2 regions of the Shewanella sp. FJAT-52076 genome follow, and region 2 is predicted to be linked to the other one. Evidence: predicted binding sites of a transcription regulator. Region 2 holds the regulator's gene; the other holds the start of a gene.
What was found. The regulator FliA, encoded in region 2, starts transcription of late flagellar genes. The targets are predictions, from matches to a motif close to CTAAAGNTNNNNNNNNNNNNGCCGATA.
Positions count from the first base shown of each region.

Region 1: a site for FliA is predicted at 2,148-2,174, ahead of K0H79_RS03345 (DUF5610 domain-containing protein). Genes of this name have one in related genera too.

Region 1 is NZ_CP080415.1:769,921-773,334, reverse strand. Features, by position in the region: gene K0H79_RS03360 (hypothetical protein) at 1-57, shown strand, start outside; gene K0H79_RS03355 (glutathione S-transferase) at 54-656, opposite strand; gene K0H79_RS03350 (ferredoxin--NADP reductase) at 674-1,420, opposite strand; gene K0H79_RS03345 (DUF5610 domain-containing protein) at 1,500-2,108, opposite strand; gene K0H79_RS03340 (hypothetical protein) at 2,537-2,803, opposite strand; gene K0H79_RS03335 (ABC transporter ATP-binding protein/permease) at 2,872-3,414, opposite strand, start outside.
Region 2 is NZ_CP080415.1:2,722,733-2,726,146, reverse strand. Features, by position in the region: gene flhF (flagellar biosynthesis protein FlhF) at 1-84, shown strand, start outside; gene K0H79_RS11885 (MinD/ParA family protein) at 89-970, shown strand; gene K0H79_RS11880 (RNA polymerase sigma factor FliA) at 963-1,682, shown strand; gene cheY (chemotaxis response regulator CheY) at 1,727-2,110, shown strand; gene K0H79_RS11870 (protein phosphatase CheZ) at 2,124-2,861, shown strand; gene K0H79_RS11865 (chemotaxis protein CheA) at 2,877-3,414, shown strand, end outside.

The DNA of each region.
Region 1 (3,414 bases), 2.0 Mb from region 2:
TTCGGTGAAAAAAATAAGCGCCAACTACCCAAGGGCAGGCGCATTACAGATGTTTAGCAGGCAATATCCGGGCGCGTTTCACGGAATATTGGCAACTCACGCACTTCGTCAAACCACAGTGTCAGCGCCGGTGCAAGATTACGCCACTCCAGTGCCGGATGTCGGTAGTCCATATAATCCAATAAGCACACCAAGGCCATACTGTGGGCGTTAATGCGGTCAGACGAACCGGCCCCCTGACGCTCAAGCTCACGAATTCCCCTCAAGAGCGCCTGTTCAAAACGCGAGGTCCAAAACGCTGAACGCACGCCCTCTTCTTCACGCATCTGTTCCTGCCGCAGTTTTACTGCACTGTCGATAAGCCCTTTCAGCAGTGAAAACTGACACTGGACATGCCAATCCAAACCCGGCTCTCCAAACAACTGACTCTTGGCATAGGTTGCATCAAGGTAGCGGCAGATCACTTCACTGTCGTAGAGGGCAGCCCCATCGTTCAAAAACAAGCAGGGAATTTGCCCGAGAGGATTGGCACTCAGCAAGGTATCACCATTTTCCAATGGATTGGTGTTCAGCTCTTCGACATCCAATTCCAGGTAGCGCACCACGATTCGGACCATACGGGAATAAGGCGAAGGTGCAGAGCATAAGAGCTTCATGGGAGTTCCTTGTGTGTTTACCAGTATTTTTCCACCGTGATTTGCCCGGGTGCCCTGCGAAGGTTTTTACACAGACCACGTTCGAGCAACAATGCCTGGGTGCTTGCAACCATCTCAGGATTACCACAAATCATGACCTGAGAATGCGCGGCAGACAAAGTAAGGCCGCTGGCGGCTTCGATCGCGCCAGAAGCCAGCGCATCGGGTATCCTTTGTTGCATGGCTCCGGGTACGGATTCCCGGGTAACGGATAAGATGAGTTGTAAGCCGGGCCTGCTTGCTGCCAGGGCTTGCAACTCATCAAGATAAGCCAGATCCTCAGCCCGGCGAACCCCATATACAAGCACCAGGTGTTCAAACCTTTGCCAGGGCTCTTCGGTGCCAAGCATGGCAATAAAGGGGCCTACGGCGGTGCCTGTGGCGAGCATCCAGAGCTGACGCCCGGCTGCGGGGGCGTCGGGTAATTCGCCCAAGGTTAAAAAGCCGGTCGCGCTGGCAGAAACTTGAAGCACATCACCGGGGCTTAAGTCCTGCAATCTCGGAGAGAGCTCGCCCTCTTCAACGGCAACGGCCAGCACCTCGATATAATCGGCTCCGGGAGGGTTAACCAGAGAATAAGCCCGGGCAATGCGCTTATCCTCACTGGGTAAACTGAGTTTAATAAACTGGCCCGCAATAAAGGGCGCTATTTTGGCATCAATCCTGAGACTGAACAGCTTGTCGGTCCAATCCTTTCTTTGCAACACCCGGCCTTCGACCCACATGTCGCCTCCCCTACTCTGTGGCTGCAGCTCCAGCATAAGCAAGGGAGGAAAAAATAAAAACCCTTTTTAACGAAGGCGTTTATCCTGCTGCGCTCTCTTCTTTATCTTGTGGATTCATCTTGTCGGCAAAATCCTTGAGCCCTTGCTGCACCAAGTCGTAGGTCTTATCGACACCCGCTGCGATATCCCCTTCCAGTACCTTAAGACCACTGAGTATGTCTCTGGCTTCTTTGAAGCCCTCATCAATCGCACCGCCAATCACCGCCATAAACCCTTCCAACTGCTGCTCCAATGGCTGGCTGCTATTTTGAGATTGATAAACGCTGAAGAATTGGGTGGCAAAATCAACTATTCTGCCGGCCGTGGCTTCTGGCGAAGTATCAACGCCTTCCTCTGCCAGCCGCTCAATGGCCTGCTCGCCCATAGTCGGAGCAAGCTGCTCATTGATGGCTTCGATCGCGGCGCGATACAGCAAAACCATGGGCTCATCGGCAGCACTCAGGCTCACCTCTTGCTGTGCCGAAAGTATCGCTGCGTTCATCAAGGCACGGCTGGAATGTGCAGCTGTCTTTTGGCTGGCAACCACAGCAACAGTCTCACCATGGTTTTTGCCCGCTTCGGGGCTCTTGTCTTTTGCCACTTGAGACACTGTGGCACCGTGATTGGGTTGGGGCGGGCGAATTTCCATGGATTACCTCGATACTGACACAAGTCTGCTCAACCTCTGTATCGGATAATTTTTGTACAACTTTAATAAAAAGTCGTCCTCTTGTTGCAAGAAAGCAATAGGGAACATACTCGACTTAAGTTTTAATTTAAACTTCACCAGCCTTGAGTATAATGGCCGGCCAAAGATTGATTCAGTTAACACTTAGGGAGTAAAGTGGGGGCTGGATCAACCATTTAAAGCTCAGGATCCGGATAGTGAATAAGCCAAATATGCCCGAGGTAAAACCTCGCAGTACCAGTTGTCAGAACTGCGACAGACTAACCGAGATTGAAGGAGAACAACTCTGTTTCAGGGATGGGCGCATCATTCGATTAATGCCTGCCGACGGGGAAAAACATGTGCCGCTGCTGTGTGAGGGATGGCGTAAGCCCCCTTCCTCTAAATGATTAGCCCTGGCTGTAAAAACCTGCCGAAGGATAGCTACCGGCTTGGGCGCTGCGGATCACATTGTCCAACACCATGTCTGTGTTTAGTTTTGCCAGCGTCAATCCTCGGGTAGACACCTTAAGACCAGCGCAGAGCTGTGCGTATATATCCACCAGCGTTTCCTGAGTCACCTGCCGTTTTTTCAAGGTTGTAGAAACGGCATTCCAATCTGTAGTGACTTTTTCACTCATGCCTTCCAAATTGACCAGCAAAGCGATGTTTTTCATAGCGACTCCGTGACAATTCTTATCCTTTTTAGGATTATGCGAGCGCTTTGCTGAATCACACCTGAACTTCACTTCATCTTTTGCTCATGCTGAATATGCCAGAGCCTGGCGTAAAGACCGTCCATCGCGAGCAATTGTTTATGGGTTCCCTGCTCGGCAATGCGTCCCTTGCTCAGCACCAAAATGCGGTCGGCATCCACTATGGTTGAGAGTCGGTGGGCGACCACCAGACTGGTGTGTCCGGTGGCCACTTCTTTCAGGGCATCCAATATCGCCTTCTCGGCACGGCTGTCCAGTGAAGAGGTAGCTTCATCAAACACCAGGATGGGCGACCCCTTGAGCATGGCTCTGGCGATGGCAACCCGCTGTTTTTCTCCACCAGAGAGTTTAAGGCCGCGCTCACCCACCTTGGTGTCCCAACCCGATGGCAATGCCGCCACAAAATCTGCCAGATGTGCATGACGAATTACGGCCAGAACCTCTTCATCACTGGCATCCGGGCGGCCATAGCGGATGTTTTCCAGCAGCGAGTCATTAAAGAGCACAGTATCCTGGGGCACTATGGCTATGGCTCTTCTCAGGCTGTCCTGGGTCATGTCGCGAAGATCCAT
Region 2 (3,414 bases):
GCGCTTGATGCCCTGAATGAACCTGAGTATCAGGGCATCAACAACAATATGTGGTCGGAAAGCACGACCTTTGCGTTCGAGTAAAGCTATGACCCGTGATCAAGCAAGCGGTTTACGTATGATGAATCAGCCATATAACGAAAAAGTAAAAGTCATTGCCGTGACAGGCGGCAAAGGTGGGGTAGGCAAGACCAGCGTGTCCATCAATACGGCTGTGGCTCTGGCAGAAAAGGGCAAGCGGGTATTGGTACTGGATGCCGACCTCGGCTTGGCCAACGTAGATGTGATGTTGGGTCTGCGTGCCGAAAAAAATCTCTCCCATGTGTTGTCCGGGGACGCCGAGCTGGACGATATCATCCTGCGTGGCCCCAAGGGCATAGGCATAGTACCCGCTACGTCGGGTGCTCAGGCGATGGTCGAGCTGACCGCTGCGCAGCATGCAGGTCTTATCCGGGCCTTCAGCGAAATGCGCACCCAATTCGATGTGCTTATTGTCGATACCGCAGCCGGTATCTCCGACATGGTGCTCAGTTTCTCCCGTGCGGCTCAGGATGTGTTGGTTGTGGTATGTGATGAGCCTACGTCTATTACAGATGCCTATGCACTCATCAAAATCCTCAGTCGTGAGCACGGTGTGTTCAGGTTCAAGATTGTGGCAAATATGGTTCGCAGCCTACGCGAAGGCATGGAGCTTTTTGCTAAACTCAGCAAGGTGACTGATCGTTTTCTCGATGTGGCTCTTGAATTGGTTGCAACCATTCCCTTCGATGAAAACTTGCGAAAATCAGTACGTAAGCAAAAATTGATTGTAGAGGCTTACCCCAAATCACCTGCTGCCATAGCCTATCATGGTCTGGCGAATAAGGTGATGAGTTGGCCTATTCCGCAGCAACCCGGTGGCCATCTCGAATTTTTCGTAGAGCGGCTGGTACATCGTCCCGATTATCAAGAGGACAGAGCGAGTGAATAAAGCCGCGGCGTATACCTCCATGGAGAGTAAAACCTCCATCGTTGAACAGTACGCACCGCTGGTTAAAAGAATCGCGCACCACATGTTGGCCAGATTGCCAGCATCCGTACAGTTGGACGACTTGCTGCAGGCGGGCATGATTGGCCTGCTCGAGGCTTCGGCCAAATTTGACGGCGGCAAAGGCGCCAAGTTTGAAACCTTTGCTGGCATTCGAATTCGTGGTGCCATGCTGGATGAAATCCGGAAAGGTGATTGGGTTCCACGTTCTGTTCACCGTAATCAGCGCAGAGTCGCCCAGGTGATAGACGAACTGGAACAAGAGCTCGGACGTGATGCCCGGGACACAGAAATTGCCGAAAGACTTGATATGTCGATGGAGGAATACCATCATATCCTCAATGATGTTTCTGTTGGTAAAATCATAGGGATAGAAGATTTAGGCGTATCACACGATGTTCTGGTTCCCGACGGGGAACAAACCAACGACATTTATGATGACCTGGCTCAGAACCAGTTCCAGCAGGCTTTGGCAGATGCCATTCGCCAGTTACCCGAGCGGGACGCGCTGGTGTTATCACTTTATTACGATGAAGCACTGAATTTAAAAGAAATAGGCGCCATTCTTGATGTGAGTGAGTCGCGGGTATGCCAGATCCACAGTCAGGCGATGCTCAGGCTCAAAGGTAAGCTCAAGCATTGGACACAAGTATAAATTATTATTTGAGCAGCTAGAGTGTCAGCTCACCGGAGGAAACCTTGGACAAGAATATGAAGATTCTCATTGTTGACGACTTTTCAACAATGAGACGTATCATCAAGAACTTGTTGCGAGACTTGGGGTTTAATAACACCCAGGAAGCAGATGATGGCTCAACCGCCTTGCCGATGCTGCAAAAGGGTGATTTCGATTTTGTGGTTACCGATTGGAACATGCCGGGCATGCAGGGTATCGATTTGCTCAAAGCGATTCGCGCCGATGAAAACCTGAAGCATATTCCGGTATTGATGGTGACCGCTGAAGCCAAGCGTGAGCAGATTATTGCCGCCGCTCAGGCTGGCGTAAATGGCTATGTGGTTAAGCCTTTTACTGCTGCGACACTCAAAGAGAAGCTGGACAAGATATTCGAACGACTTGGTTGAGCAAGGATGAGCTATGCAGGCAAACACATCAGGGCTCATTAGTCTCGAACAGGCACAGGAACTCGTCACGCTCCTCAGTGCAGGTGAGCAGGAAAAGGCTGATTTACTGCTGCGGGACCTTGCGGTCCCCATTCAGAAAGAGCTGTTTGACGAAGTGGGTAAGCTGACCCGCCAATTACACAGTGCGCTGGTTGATTTTCAGTTGGACAGTCGCCTGATGGAGCTGGCCAGTATCGACATTCCTGACGCCAAAGAGCGACTGAACTACGTCATAGATATGACGGAGCAGGCAGCCAATAAAACCATGGATGCCGTAGAAGAGTGTTTGCCTCTCGCTGACGCCCTTATCAACCATATTCAAACCGTCATGCCAGCCTGGGATAAGCTCATGCGGCGTGATATCGACATTACTGAGTTCAAAAGCCTGTGCCATGACGTACAGCAGCTGATGAATCGCAGTGCCATGGACTCAGAAAGACTGCGCGAGCTTTTGAATCAGATTTTAATGGCGCAGGACTTCCAGGATCTGACCGGACAGATGATCCGCCGTGTTATCGATTTGGTTCGTGAAGTCGAGAATAGCCTGGTGTCAATGTTGACCGTCTTTGGCGAGCAACCAGCCACAGAAGTTACCCAGAAGAGCACCAGCAGCATAGAAGCGGAAGGCCCCATCATGAATGCCGAGCTTCGTCAGGATGTGGTGACTGGTCAGGATGAAGTCGATGACCTGCTGTCCAGCCTGGGTTTCTGATAAGGAGTCAATTTAATGTCATTTGATGTTGATGAAGAGATTCTGCAGGATTTTTTGATAGAAGCCGGCGAAATTCTCGAGCTACTGCAGGAACAATTGGTTGCTCTTGAGAATAATCCGGAAGACACGGATCTGCTCAATGCCATTTTCCGGGGCTTTCACACGGTTAAAGGTGGGGCTGGCTTCCTGGGGCTCGCACCCATGGTGGACGTTTGCCATGAATCGGAAAATACCTTTGATTTGCTCCGAACAGGTAAACGCCACGTCACCGCTGAACTGATGGATATCATTCTTCAGTCGGTGGACGCAATCAATACCATGTTCGCCCAAACTCAGGCAGGACAAGAGCAAGAACCTGCCTCTGCCGAGTTACTGGATAAACTCAAGCTTCTGTCCTCCGGCGCACCCTTACCGTCTGAAGGCGGAGAAGCCCCCTCATCGCCTTCATCTGAACCTACGATAAACGTGGACGATGAGATTCCCGGCGTTGAGCTTTTTGGCGACCTTGAAGAGCCTGTGGCGGCTGAGTCCGCTAGCCAGGCACCTGCCATGA